DNA from 2 places in the Streptomyces sp. NPDC054047 genome. Region 2 is predicted to be linked to the other one. Evidence: riboswitches for the same ligand, from Rfam matches in the RefSeq annotation. Region 2 holds a riboswitch; the other holds the start of a gene.
The links. A riboswitch is a leader RNA that binds a small molecule or an ion and turns the genes downstream of it on or off. The one in region 2 is predicted to bind thiamine pyrophosphate.

Region 1 (7,002 bases), on a different contig from region 2:
AGACGCCCGCGCCGAGCCCCAGTGCGAGCAGGACGGCGGCGACCACCGCGAGCACGCCGCGGCGCGGGTTGCCGGGCCGTCCGCGGCCGGGGGCGGCCGGGGGAGCGGGCGGCGGAGTCTGCAGGACGCTCGTGCGGTTGAGCTGGTCCTGCCGGTCCTGCCGGCCTTGATCGTCGTCCGTCGGGAGCGGCAGCTGCACGGATCGCACCGCGCGCGGGATCACGCTCGTACGGTCGTCGGAGTTGTCATGCTCTCCGTGGTCCGCGCGCGCCTGCGGAGGCACCGCGTCCAGTTGCTCGACGGAGAGCGCGGCCCGCGCCTGCCTGGCCTGCCCCAGGAGCGCCACCGCGTCGTGCGGGCGGACGTCGGGCGTGCGGGCGGTGGCGGAGGCCACCAGCTCGTCCAGCTCGACGGCGAGCCCCGGGACGATCGCCGACGGGGGCGGCACGTCCTCGTGGAGGTGCTGGTAGAGCACCTGGGCGGGCGATTCACCGGAGTGCGGCTTGGCGCCGGTCAGCATTTCGTAGAGCACGACGCCGCACGCGTACACGTCCACGCGGGTGTCGGCCGTGCCGTGCTCTATCTGCTCGGGTGCGAGATAGGAGACCGTGCCGAGCACCGTGCCGGTCGTGTTCGTGACGGTGTCCACCGCGCGCACGAGGCCGAAGTCGGCGACCTTGACCCGGCCGTCGTCCCCTATGAGGACGTTCTCCGGCTTCATGTCGCGGTGCACGAACCCGGCGCGGTGCGCGGCGCCGAGCGCGGCGAGGACCGGCTCCAGGATGTCGAGGGCCGCGCGCGGCTGCAGGGCGCCGCGCTCGCGGAGCACGTCACGCAGGGTGCAGCCGGCGATGTACTCCATCGCGAGATAGACGTACGCACCGTCGGCGCCCTGGTCGTACACCCCCACCACGTTCGGGTGCGAGAGCCGGGCGACCGACTTCGCCTCGCGGATGAAGCGGTCGACGAACGAGACGTCGGCGGCCAGCGTCGGGTGCATCACCTTGAGCGCGAGCACGCGGTCGAGGCGGGTGTCCACGGCCCTGTAGACCGTGGCCATCCCGCCCACCGCGATCCGCCCGTCCACGCGATAGCGGCCGTCGAGCACCTGCCCGACGAGCGGGTCCTGAAGGGTCGTGTCCACGAAGGGAGTCTACGAGCCACCGCCGACACCGTTGCCCGCCCGGGTTGGCCCGGGCCCCGACTGCAGCCGAGCTGTGACAGGCACGCGACGCTCAGAACGCGGGCCGCTCCGGATCGAGCCGGGCCATGCCCTCCACGGGCGACGACGCCTCGGCGAAGTGCCGCCGGGGGATTCGCCCGGCCCGGTACGCGAGCCGCCCCGCCTCGACCCCGTGCCGCATGCCCTCGGCCATGAGGACCGGCTCCTGCGCCCGCGTCACGGCGGAGGCGAGCATCACACCCGCGCACCCCAGCTCCATGGCGAGCGCCGCGTCGGACGCCGTGCCCGCCCCCGCGTCCAGGATCACCGGCACGCCCGCGCGTTCGACGATCAGCTGGAAGTTGTGCGGGTTGCGGATGCCGAGCCCGGAGCCGATGGGGGAGCCGAGCGGCATGATCGCCGCGCAGCCCACGTCCTCCAGCTTCCGGGCGAGGACCGGGTCGTCGTTCGTGTACGGAAGGACCGTGAAGCCGTCGTCGACCAGGGTCTCGGCGGCGTCGATGAGCTCGATCGGGTCGGGAAGCAGCGTGCGCTCGTCCGCGATGACCTCCAGCTTGATCAGGTCGGTGCCGAGCGCCTCCCGCGCGAGCCGGGCGGTCAGGACGGCCTCGCCCGCGGTGAAGCAGCCCGCCGTGTTCGGCAGGACGCGGATGCCGAGCCGGTCGAGCACGGAGAGCACCGAGCCCTGCACCCCGGGGTCGAGGCGGCGCATCGCGACCGTCGTCAGCTCCGTACCGGAGGCGACCAGGGAACGTTCGAGCACGTCCAGGCTCGGCGCACCGCCCGTACCCATGATCAGGCGCGAGGAGAGGGTGAGCCCGCCGATGACGAAGGGATCGTCCGCCATGTCGGTTCAGCCTCCCTGGACCGCGGTGAGGACCTCGACGCGGTCCCCGTCGGTGAGCGGGGTGGTGGACCACCGGGTGCGCGGTACGACGGTTTCGTTGAGCGCGGCGGCGACCCCCGAAGGGGCCGCGGTGAGCGTGGCGACGAGGGCTTCGAGCGTGGTGCCCGCGGCCACATCGCGTGCCTCTCCGTTGACGGAGACGGCGGTAACGGCTGAGAGAGTCATGCGGGCTGCTCCATGAAGGGCTGCGTCAGGGGGGTGCGGACGAAGCGCAGGGGGGTGAACCCCCGTGCCTCGTCGGGCAGTTCACCGGTGGTCAGGGCGTGCGCCATCACGTCACCGGTGACCGGCGTCAGAAGTACGCCGTTGCGGTAGTGGCCGGTGGCCAGCTGGAGGCCGGGGAGCGCGGTCGGGCCGAGCAGCGGCGCGTTGTCGGGGGAGCCGGGGCGCAGGCCCGCGCGGGTCTCGGTCAGCGGCAGTTCCGTGATGCCCGGTACGAGCTCGTGGGCGTCCCGAAGCAGCTCGTACACGCCGCCCGCGGTGACCGTCGTGTCCCAGCCGAGCTCCTCGCTGGTCGCGCCGACGACGAGCTCGCCGTTCTCGCGCGGCACCAGGTAGACGTGGCTGCCGCGCACGACGGCGCGCACGGTGCGGCTCAGGAACGGCGCGTACCGCTCCGGCACCGTGAGCCGAAGGACCTGCCCCTTCACGGGGCGCACGGGCGGCAGTACGCCCTCCGGAACCCCGGCGAGGCGCCCGCTGAGGCTGCCCGCGGCGAGCACGGTCTGACCGGCCTCCAGGGTGGTGTCGTCGGCGAGGACGACTCCGGTGGCCCGGTCGCCCGCGACGGTCAGGCGCTCCGCCCAGGTGCGGTGGAAGATCGCTCCCGCCCGCTCGCAGGCCACGACGAGCGCGGCGGCGAGCCTGCGCGGGTCGACCTGGTGATCGCCGTCGACGCGCAGGCCGCCCCGGACGCCCGGTGCGAGCATCGGCTCCAGACGGCGGCACTCGCGCCCGCTCAGCCACTCCGACGTGAGCCCCGACCGCTGCTGAAGGGTGTGCAGTTCGCGCAGGTGGGCGCGGTCGTCGGAGTCGAGCGCGACGGCGAGCGTGCCGCACGCGCGGTAGCCGAGATCGCGGCCGCTCGCCTCGGCCAGCTCGGCCGCGAACGCGGGATAGCGCTGCGCGGAGGCCAGATTCAGCGCCAGCAGCGTCTGCTCGCCGTAGTGCAGCTCGGTGACGGCGGCCAGCATGCCCGCGGCGACCTGCGCCGCGCCGCCGCCCGGTTCGGGGTCCACGACCGCGGTGGACAGGCCGCGCTGGGCCGCCCGCCAGGCCGTGACCAGGCCGATGATGCCGCCGCCTACGACCACGACGTCGGTCGTCGCGTGAGGTGGTGTCCGTGGATGCATGGGCGTCCAGCCCCTCCCTTCGCCGGCATGACCCGGATCAGGTTCGTACGGTCGGAGGCCGTCCAGCCTCCCTCTCAGCCCGGTGCGTCCGGGCTCCCGCGAGTGCTCTGCATCGGCCACCCTAGCCCCTGGCGTCCGGCGGCAGTAGGGGAGCTGTCCGGGTATGGGCGGTGACGGTGTGTCAGAGATCTCCCCGTCGCGCACTGAGTCCGGCGTCGCCCGCCGCCCTAGAGTGATCGGGTGAGCGAGCAGCGGAGGCAGGAAGAGCGCCGGGTGGTCGTCGTCGGCGCGGGGATGGCCGGGGTGCAGACCGCCGTGGCCCTGCGCGAGCAGGGGTTCCCCGGTGCGGTCACCCTGATCGGCGCGGAACCCCACCAGCCGTACGACAGACCGCCGCTGTCCAAGGCCGTGCTGCTCGGCAAGGCGGAGGGCTCCGCCTTCGACATCGACTTCGAGGCGCTCGGCATCGAGCTGAGCCTGGGCCGCGAGGTCACGGGCGTCCGCACCGCGGACCACGAACTGGACACCGAGCGGGGCCCGGTCCCGTACGACGCCCTGGTGATCGCCACCGGAGCCGAACCGATCCTGCTGCCCGGCGCCTCCGGGGTCCCCGGCGTCCATCTGCTGCGCACCCTCGACGACGCCGAGCGGCTGCGGCCCGTGCTCGCCGAGCAGCACCGCATCGTGGTCGTCGGCGCGGGCTGGATCGGCGCCGAGTTCGCGACCGCCGCCCGTGAGGCGGGCTGCTCGGTCACCGTCGTCGAAGCCGCCGGGCGACCGCTCGCGGGGGCCCTTCCCGCGGAGGTCGCGGCGCCGATGGCCTCCTGGTACGCCGACTCCGGCGCCGAACTGCGCACCCACGCGCGCGTGGATCGCGTCGAGCCCGGCAGCGTCCTCCTGGACGACGGCACCCGGCTGCCCGCGGACGCCGTCGTCGTCGGCATCGGCGCCCGCCCCGCCACGGACTGGCTCGCGGACTCCGGCATCGCCCTGGGCGCCCACCGGGAGATCCTCGCCGACGACCACCTGCGCACGTCGGAACCCGATGTGTACGCGGTCGGCGACTGCTCCTCCTTCCCTTCGGGAAGGTATGGCGAGCGCCTTCTCGTGCACCACTGGGACAACGCCCTCCAGGGACCGCGCACGGTGGCGGCGAACATCATCGGCGAGACCCCTTCGGCGTACGACCCCGTCCCGTACTTCTGGTCCGAGCAGTTCGGCCGCTTCGTCCAGTACGCGGGACACCACGCCACCGCCGACGAGCTGGTGTGGCGCGGCGACCCCTCGGGCGCCGCCTGGACCGTGTGCTGGTTCCTGCGGGGCGCCCTGGTGGCCGTCCTCGCGGTGGGCCGCCCCCGGGACCTGGCGCAGGGCCGCAAGCTGATCGAGGCGGGCGCCCGCCTCGCCCCTGAGCTGGTGGCGGACCCCGCGGTGCCGCTGAAGAAGGCCGTGCTGCCGTAGCCGATGGGACCCGGTGACCGGCCGCTGTCGGTGCCCGGAGCTACGCTTGACCCCGTGACCGAGATTGACGCAAAGACTGATGCTCTTGTCCCCGCCTGGCTCCACCTCCCCGACATCGCGGAACTGCTCGACGTCGAGGTGACGCGCGTGCGCCAGCTGGTCAAGGAGGGCCAGCTGATCGCCGTGCGCCGTGGTGAGAACCGCGCGCTTCAGGTGCCGGCCGCCTTCATCGACGGCGACAAGATCGTCAAGGGCCTCACCGGCACCCTGACGCTCCTGAGGGACGACGGCTTCTCCGACGAGGAAATGCTGGAGTGGCTCTTCACTCCCGACGAGACCCTGCCCGGCACCCCCGCGCAGGCCCTGAGCGAGAATCGCGGGACGGAGGTGAAGCGCCGCGCCCAGGCGCTCGCCGTCTGACCGACACGGAAAACCGTTGCGTGCGGGCCGCGCGTCCCCCAGGGGACCCGCGGCCCGTAGGCCACCGACGACCGGGGGGACCTTTCCATGGCCGCCAAGCCTGCCCGCGAGCAGCTCGCCGACGCCCGCCTCTACCTGTGTGTGGACGCCCGTAAGCGCCAGGGAGACCTCCCGGAGTTCCTCGACGCCGTCCTCGGCAGCGGCGTGGACATCGTGCAGCTGCGCGACAAGGGCATGGAGGCGGCCGAGGAGCTCGACCACCTCCAGGTCTTCGCCGACGCCGCCCGCCGGCACGGCAAGCTCCTCGCGGTGAACGACCGCGCGGACGTCGCGCACGCCATCGGCGCCGACGTGCTCCACCTGGGCCAGGGCGACCTGCCGGTGCCCGCGGCCCGCCGCATCCTCGGCGAGGACGTCCTGATCGGCCGCTCCACGCACGCCGACGCCGAGGCGGCGGCCGCCGCGACGCAGGACGGCGTGGACTACTTCTGCACGGGCCCCTGCTGGCCGACCCCCACCAAGCCGGGCCGGTACGCCCCTGGACTCGACCTCGTCCGGTACACGGCCTCGCTCGGCACGGACCGCCCCTGGTTCGCCATCGGCGGCATCGACGCGGGCAATCTGGACGAGGTGCTCGAAGCGGGCGCCCGCCGCGTCGTCGTCGTACGGGCCATCACCGAGGCCGACGATCCGGCGGCCGCGGCGGCCGACTTCGCGAAGCGCCTGCGTACGGCCTGACCGGCGATCTTCGGCCAACTTCGGCCAGGTTGTCCGCAGGTTGGACGGAGATTGGCCGGTAGCGGTGCCCCGTCGCTAACCTGCCCGTATGGCCCTAGGCACTGCTTCCACCAGATCTGATCGCGCACGCACCGTGCGCGACATGCTCGCCACCGGCAAGACGACGTACTCGTTCGAGTTCTCCGCGCCGAAGACCCCGAAGGGCGAGCGGAACTTGTGGAACGCCCTGCGCCGGGTCGAGGCGGTGGCTCCCAGCTTCGTCTCCGTGACGTACGGAGCGGGCGGCTCGACGCGTGCGGGCACGGTCAAGGAGACGCAGCAGATCGTCGCCGACTCCACGCTCACGCCGGTCGCGCACCTGACCGCGGTCGACCACTCCGTGGCCGAGCTGCGCAACATCATCGGGCAGTACGCGGACGCGGGCATCAGGAACATGCTCGCGGTCCGCGGCGACCCGCCCGGCGACCCCCTCGCCGACTGGGTCAAGCACCCCAAGGGCCTCACCTACGCCGCCGAACTGGTCCAGCTGATCAAGGAGTCGGGCGACTTCTGCGTGGGCGTGGCGGCCTTCCCCGCGATGCATCCGCGCTCGGCCGACTGGGACACCGACGTCCGGCACTTCGTCGACAAGTGCCGCGCGGGCGCCGACTACGCGATCACACAGATGTTCTTCTATCCGGAGGAGTATCTGCGCCTGCGCGACCGGGTCGAGGCCGCGGGCTGTTCGACTCCGATCATCCCGGAGATCATGCCGGTGACGAACGTGCGCATGCTGGAGCGGCTGCCCCAGCTCAGCAACGCTTCCTTCCCTCCGGCGCTCAAAGAGCGCATCCTCACAGCCAAAGACGATCCGGCGGCTGTACGCTCCATTGGCATCGAGTTCGCGACGGAGTTCTGCGCGCGGTTGCTGGCCGAGGGTGTCCCGGGGCTGCACTTCATCA
Region 2 (7,002 bases):
TCAGTCGTCTACCCCGGCCCACCGCTCGGACGCCTGCGGACCGGGTCTTACGAGCCAGACCCTCGGATTCTTGATCGCTGCCCAGCGTTCCTCGTCGTCAGAGACCGCAGCCAGGGTCTGGTGGGTGCTGGACGTCATTCCAGAGCATCGGTGCTGCTCACCACCGGCTGGCCACCCGCCGATACGACTTCAGGGTGTTGTAGGAACGTCAATTCGACGGGCCTGTGCAGGGCACCACGCGCATCGCCGTGCGGGGCTGCCGGATCGGCGGCATCGACATCGAGGCGGGGCAGAGGGTCGTCGCCTTGTTCGCGGCGGCCAACCGCGACCCGGCCGCCTTCGAGTGGCCGGACGACCTGGTGCTCGACCGCTCCCCGAACCGTCACCTCGGCTACGGGCGGGGGCCGCACTCCTGCATCGGGACGACGGTCGCCCAGGCGGGCCTGCGCGCCCTGGTCGCGGCCCTGGCCGGGCACTCCGCCCGTCTGGAGGCCGCGGGCGACGGAGTGCGGCGGCGTACCGCGACCATGCGGGCCTTCGACTCGCTGCCCGCTGTCCTCCTTCCGCCGTCGACCCTTTCGCCCGTCTCTTGGAGTCCGCCGTGCGCATCCTGATCGGCAACCACATCGCCCCCTCTATACGGGCGCGCGGTGACATGCGCGCCTGGACCCAGCTCGCCTGTTCTGGTTCGCCCGCCCCGGCGACCTTCTCGTCCTGTGCTGCGAGCCGGATGCGGAGTTCGCCGACTGTGCCCTGGCTCACACCGGCGTGCGGTGCGAGGACCTGACCGTGCTGGCCGTTCCGCCCGGCGTATGGGGAGAGAAGCTGCTCGAACCCTCCTGCCTGACCGCGCCCGCGTTCCTCGACCGGGTGCGCGCCGCGCTCGGCCCGTCCGGGGCCGAGCGCGGTGGAGGAGGTGTTCGCGCTGTGGCCGTCGGCCGCCGTGGCGCGGTTCGCCGCCGCGGTGAGCGCGGCCGACCGGTATCTCGGCGCGGCGTTCTTCGCGCAGGGTGGCGTACTTCGGAACGGCGGACAGCTACCTGCCCTACCTGACGCGATTCCTCCGCCCTGGCGGACATCTGGCGATGGCGACTCCCGCCATGACACGGGAGGTCCGTGAGCTCGGAGCCATCCCACCTCACATCAAGAAGGTGGTCGGCTGGGAGGCGATTGCCTGGCACACGGCGGAGTGGTGGCGCTTTCAGTGGGCGATCACCGAGCTCGTGGAGGTCACTTCCGCGTGGTTGCCGCAAGACGCCTGGCGGGACTGGCTGTTGTGGGCCCGGGCAGCAGCCGAGCACACGCCCGACGGCCGGAGCGCGAACCAGCCCGTCATCGACATGCTCACCACAGACGGCGGAGAATTCCTCTCCTTCGCTCTGATAACTGCACGTAAGAACTGAGCAGACTTCACGCCGTCGGCAATTCTGTCTCTCCGATCGTGATCGGAGAGACAGAACCTAGAGCCTCACTGTCGTTGCCGGCCTTTCGGAGCGCGCCGGATCTCCAGCAGGTCTCGCACAGCTGCGTCATCCGTTGCTGCTCGCGGCAGATGACCGCCGGTGGGCCAGAATGCCTCCACGCAGGTGCCCGCATCCTCTGAAGGCCTCGGGCCGATGGCTCGCAGGCTGCGTACCGTGCGATCGCTGACGCATCCCCAGGGGCCGTGCTCATCGGTGAAGGCCGTGGCGGTCGCATTGCAGCGGGGCCGGGCGAGATCGGCCGTCAGCAGTTGCTGGTCACAGCGGTCGGGCTCGACGTGGCCGCCGTCGGCCCGGCAGGTAGGACCGGCGGGTAGGCACGTACCGGTCCAGGTGGCGATGCGGTGTCGGAAGAGGTCCAGTACCTGGACGTGGCCCTCCTGCACACCGCTTGCGGCATCAGCCAATACGGACAAGTCGGGCCCTGGTGGCCAGAGGATCCCCAGTCAGTTCCGCCAACAGATCCGTGCAGATCCATGCCGTTTTGTGAGGTACCCGAGTGCGAACCCCCTTCCCCGAAGGAGGTACATTGCCTAGCGACCACCGCGGGAGCTCGGGAGTAGCCGGGCTGAGAGGGCGGACGGGACTTGCTCCCCTTTCCGCCGACCGCATGAACCTGGACCGGGTAATGCCGGCGTAGGAAGAGTGTTGACGATGGATACTGCCTCCGTACCTGCCCAGCACGGCACTGCCGTCTCCCGTGATGCCGTGGCGGATGTGATCGCGTCGCTGCGGACCTCCGCACCCCTTGTGCACTGCCTGACCAACGTCGTGGTGTCGCAGTTCACCGCGAACGTGCTGCTCGCGGCGGGGGCTGCCCCCGCGATGGTGCACAGCGCGGAGGAGGCCGGAGCGCTGGCCCGGGTGGCCGGCGGTGTCCTGGTCAACCTGGGAACGGTGACGTCCGTGACGGCGGCGGCGATGCGCGTCGCGGTCACCGAAGCGGCCGGGGCCGGGCGGCCGTGGGTGCTCGACCCCGTAGCGGTCGGCCCGCTGCCCTGGCGCACCGAACTCGCCCGCGAACTGCTGGAGAGCGCACCCCCAGCGGTCGTTCGCGGCAATGCTTCCGAGATCCTGGCACTGGACGGCGGCACGGGCGGACGCGGCGTGGACAGCACGGACGCCCCCGAGGCGGCGCTGGCCGCGGCGGGCGCGCTGGCCCGGCGCTACGGCTGTGCGGTCGCGGTGAGCGGACCGGAGGACGTTCTCACGGACGGGACGCGCGTGGTGCGCCTGGCCAACGGGCACCCGCTGCTGACTCTGGTGACGGGAACGGGCTGCTCACTCGGCGCCCTGGTGGCCGCCTGCACAGCCGTCACCGGCGACGCGCTGCTGGCCGCCACTGCCGCGACCGGCCTGCTCACGGTGGCCGCGGAGGACGCCGCCACCCGCTCTGCGGGGCCCGGCACGTTCGCCGTCGCCCTGATCGACGCGCTGTACGAGCTCAGCCCTGAGCGGCTCACCGAGGCTCTCCACCTGCGTTGAGCATGCGCGTACTGCGCGTACTGCGCGTACTGCGGGGCCTGCGTGAGCAGTGGCCTGGACGCCACCCGCCGCACAGTGCCCGCCCACCCCGGGGCGGCGGCCCCGACACCGAGTCCGGCTGCCCTGTCCCCCAACTCGCCCCGGTGCACAACTCAAGGTCCCTGCATGTCAGGGCCTGCCGTCCCCCGTACCTCCCGATGCGTTTCCCACGCCTTTCCCCGGCCGGGAGACCCCAAGGAGCAACCCATGCGACCTCCTCTTGATCCGTCCCTGTATCTCGTGACCGACACCAGACTCTGCGGGCACCGCGGTGTCGCCGCTACCGTTGCGGCGGCCGTCAAGGGCGGCGTCACCGCCGTGCAGTTGCGCGATCCGGACGCGGACGCCCGCACGCTGTTCTCGCTCGGCCGTGCGATCCAGGCCGAACTCGCGGGCACGGGCGTCCCCTTGATCGTCAACGATCGCCTGGACGTGGCGGTCTGGTTGGACGCGGACGGCGTCCACCTCGGGCAGCGGGACGTCTCCCCCGAGAGCGCCCGGCGCCAGCTCGGTCCCGATAAGTACATCGGCCTGTCCGTCAGTCGTCTTGAGCAGCTGGCGCACGTGCCGGACTCCGTCGACCACCTCGGTGTCGGGCCGGTGTTCCCGCAGTCCACCAAGCCGGACGCGGACGCCCCGCTGGGTCTGGGCGGCCTGGCTCAGATCGTCCGGGAGAGCCCGCTGCCCTGCGTGGCCATCGGCGGGATCGGCGTGTCCGAGGCCGCCGCGGTCATGAGAAGCGGCGTGGCCGGGATCGCTGTCGTCAGTGCGGTCTGCGGGCAGCCCGACCCCGAGGCGGCAGCCCAGTCCCTCGTGCGTACTCTGCGACAGGAGATCCCCGCGTGACCAGCCCGCCCATCGCCCTGACCATCGCCGCCAGCGACCCCTCCGGCGGCGCCGGGATTCAAGCCGACTTGAAGGCGTTCTCCGCCAACGGCGCCTACGGAACAGCCGTTCTGACCGCCCTGACCGCCCAGAACACTCAGGGCGTCACCGGCATCCATGCCATTCCCCCGGCGTTCGTCACCGAGCAGCTCGACACGCTGTTCGCCGACGTCCCGGTGGACGCCGTCAAGATCGGAATGCTGGCCGACGCCGGCATCGCCGCAGCCGTCGCACAAGCCCTGGAGCGGCACCGCCCCCGGTACGTCGTCCTGGACCCCGTCATGGTCTCGACCAGCGGCCACCGTCTCCTGGAGGCCGATGCGGTGGCGGTGCTGCGCGACCGTCTGCTGCCTCTCGCCGACCTGATCACCCCCAACCTCCCCGAGGCCGGCGACCTGCTGGGCACCGCCGCGGCGAAGAATCGCGCAGAAGCCATAGAGCAGGCCCACGCACTCCTGAAAACCGGCGCCAGGCGTGTCCTGCTCAAGGGCGGCCACCACACACACGACGCAGCGTCCGTGGACATCCTCGTCGACGCCACACTCGCCACGGGCGCCGCGGGCGTCACCGAGCTGTCCGCACCTCGCGTCAACACGCGCAACACCCATGGCACCGGCTGCACCCTCTCCGCCGCGATCGCCGCCCTGCGCCCGCAACACGACGACTGGCACACCACCGTCAGTGCCGCGAAGGCGTACCTGACCGGGGCCCTGCGCGCGGCCGACACCCTGCACATCGGCAGCGGCCACGGACCTGTCCACCACTTCCACCAGTACTGGAGCTGAGCCCCATGACCACAACGTTCTGCGACGAGCTGTGGACGGCCACCGCCGAGATACGTGCGGCCATCGACAAGCTGCCGTTCGTCATCGCCCTCGGCGACGGCACCCTGGACCGGGAGAAGTTCGTCTCCTACCTGGCCCAGGACGCCCACTACCTGCGCGGCTACGCCCGCGCGCTGGCCAGCGCCGCCGCGAAGGCGGACCTGCCGCAGGACATCGCGTTCTTCGCGAAGTCCGCCCACGACGCCGTGATCGTCGAGAGCTCCCTGCACGAGAGCAACGTCGTCGACGTCGACGCCTGGACGCCCTCCCCCACCTGCACCGGGTACACCTCCTACCTGCTCTCGGTTGCTCACACCCAGGGCTACCCGGAGCTGGCCGCCGCGGTCCTGCCCTGCTTCTGGATCTACGCCGAGGTGGGCCGGGCGCTCCTCGAGTCGGCCGGCGACCTCGCCACCCACCCCTACGGCGACTGGATCGGCACGTACGCCGACGAGGAGTTCGAAGCCGCCACCGAACACGCCCGACAGATCGTCAGCCGGCTTGCGGACCAGGCCGACCCGGCCACCCGCGCACGGATGCGTACGGTCTTCACCACCGCGTCCACCTGGGAGTGGATGTTCTGGGACGCCGCCTGGCGCATGGAGACCTGGCCCGTCGGCGCCGCTCCTGCCCAGGTTTCGGAGCCCGCGAAGTGACGACCACCACCGAACCCGCCACCCCCAGACCGGCCCCGGCGAACGAGGCGCCGCTCACCCTCGACCAGCCCACACCCAAGGTCCTCAGCGGCCTGGACCAAGGCACCTTCTGGGCCAACCTGGGCGTCAGCCTGCTCGGCTTCAGCGGCATGCTGGTCGTCCTCGACCCCCTGGGCACCGGCGCTCCGACCCTGTCGTTCGCCGCGGCCGTCACCGCGTCCGTCGTCGGCACCCTGATCGGCACCGCCGCCCTGGGCCTCGCCGCCATCACCGGAGCCCGCACCGGCGCGCCCTCGATGGTCCTGCTGCGCGGCCTGTTCGGCGCGAAGGCGTCCTACCTGCCCACCGTCCTCAACGTGCTGCAGATGGTCGGCTGGGCCGTCTTCGAGCTGGTGGTCATCTCCACCGGCCTGAAGATCCTGGCCCGCCAGGCCTTCGGCGACCCGGGACCCGGCTGGCTGTACGTACTGCTCGCGGGCGCGGTGACGACAGCGCTCACGCTGCGCCCGCTCGGCGCCCTGCGCATCATCCGCCGCTACGTCACCATCGCCGTCGTCCTGGCCATCTGCTACCTGGGCTGGGACCTGGCCGGGCGCGGCATTCCGATGGAGGGCGGCTCCTGGAAGGACTTCTGGTTCGCCGCCGACAGCGTGATCGCCGTGTCGATCTCCTGGCTGCCGTTGGTCGCCGACTACGCGCGCCACTCCCGCAGCGAGAAGGAGGCATTCGGCGGCCTGGTCATCGGCCAGACCCTCGCGGGCGTCGCGGGCTCGGTCCTCGGCGTGGCCGCCCTCGCCATGATCGCGTTCGACACCACCGACCCGTACAAGGTCTTCGACCCGTTCACCGCCACCAGCGTCGGCGTGATCTGCTTCGGTGTCCTGGTCCTGCGCGAGGTCGATCAGTCCTTCGCCAACGTCTACTCCACCGCCGTCTCCGTCCAGAACCTGCTGCCCCGGGCCGACCGCCGCATCCTGTGCCTGATCAGCGGCACCTTGGCCACCGCCCTGGCCCTTCTGGTGAACATGGACAGCTACGCCAGCTTCCTCTACCTGATCGGCGCGGTCTTCATCCCGATGTTCGCCGTCCTCGTCGTGGACTACTTCGTCCTCGGCGGCCACCGCACCTGGGACGTCTCCGAACAGGCCCCCACCCGCTGGGTCATGCTGCTGCCCTGGGCGCTCGGCTTCGCCACCTACCAACTGATCGCGCCGACGAACATCGCCGGCTGGTCCGACTTCTGGGCCTGGCTGCAGGACGCCGTGGGCTTCACCGTCCAGCCGTGGATGAGCGCCTCCCTGCTCTCCTTCGCGGTAGCCGCCCTCACCACCCTCGCCGTGGGCCTAAGGGGGCGGCACGTGGCAGCGTCGGCCGAGCGGCACCCCGGGGAGTAACTCGTAGCACCACGGGTGCTACCTGGGCCAGCGACGCCTCGGAGCACGCCGCCGCATGCACGGCCGCCCCACCCGATGCCATCCGGCAACCGGGGGGGGCGATCGTCTTGATGTGTCAACTGTCGAGGAGCGTGCCGTGGGCGATCGGCGAGTACACCTGTACGAGCATGTTGCGGTCCTGGCAGCAGGCCAGCCTGGAACCCGCTCGCCGCTGCTATGGTCACCGATTTCGCAGCCG

Region 1: it holds a riboswitch for thiamine pyrophosphate, as region 2 does, so the genes downstream of both, thiO (glycine oxidase ThiO) here and thiM (hydroxyethylthiazole kinase) in region 2, are expected to answer to the same signal.

What each region holds. Positions count from the first base shown of each region.
Region 1 is NZ_JBVJKV010000001.1:414,538-421,539, reverse strand. Features, by position in the region: gene pknB (Stk1 family PASTA domain-containing Ser/Thr kinase) at 1-1,144, opposite strand, end outside; gene ACZ6ZP_RS01960 (thiazole synthase) at 1,236-2,030, opposite strand; gene thiS (sulfur carrier protein ThiS) at 2,037-2,255, opposite strand; gene thiO (glycine oxidase ThiO) at 2,252-3,442, opposite strand; TPP riboswitch at 3,440-3,552, opposite strand; gene ACZ6ZP_RS01945 (NAD(P)/FAD-dependent oxidoreductase) at 3,737-4,903, shown strand; gene ACZ6ZP_RS01940 (Rv2175c family DNA-binding protein) at 4,958-5,323, shown strand; gene thiE (thiamine phosphate synthase) at 5,411-6,061, shown strand; gene metF (methylenetetrahydrofolate reductase [NAD(P)H]) at 6,150-7,002, shown strand, end outside.
Region 2 is NZ_JBVJKV010000004.1:360,886-367,887, reverse strand. Features, by position in the region: gene ACZ6ZP_RS18440 (cytochrome P450) at 225-614, shown strand; gene ACZ6ZP_RS18435 (preATP grasp domain-containing protein) at 664-1,053, shown strand; gene ACZ6ZP_RS18430 (hypothetical protein) at 1,086-1,403, shown strand; TPP riboswitch at 2,017-2,142, shown strand; gene thiM (hydroxyethylthiazole kinase) at 2,136-2,966, shown strand; gene thiE (thiamine phosphate synthase) at 3,213-3,851, shown strand; gene thiD (bifunctional hydroxymethylpyrimidine kinase/phosphomethylpyrimidine kinase) at 3,848-4,675, shown strand; gene ACZ6ZP_RS18410 (TenA family protein) at 4,681-5,370, shown strand; gene ACZ6ZP_RS18405 (purine-cytosine permease family protein) at 5,367-6,764, shown strand; partial or broken gene ACZ6ZP_RS18400 (MmyB family transcriptional regulator) at 6,957-7,002, shown strand, end outside.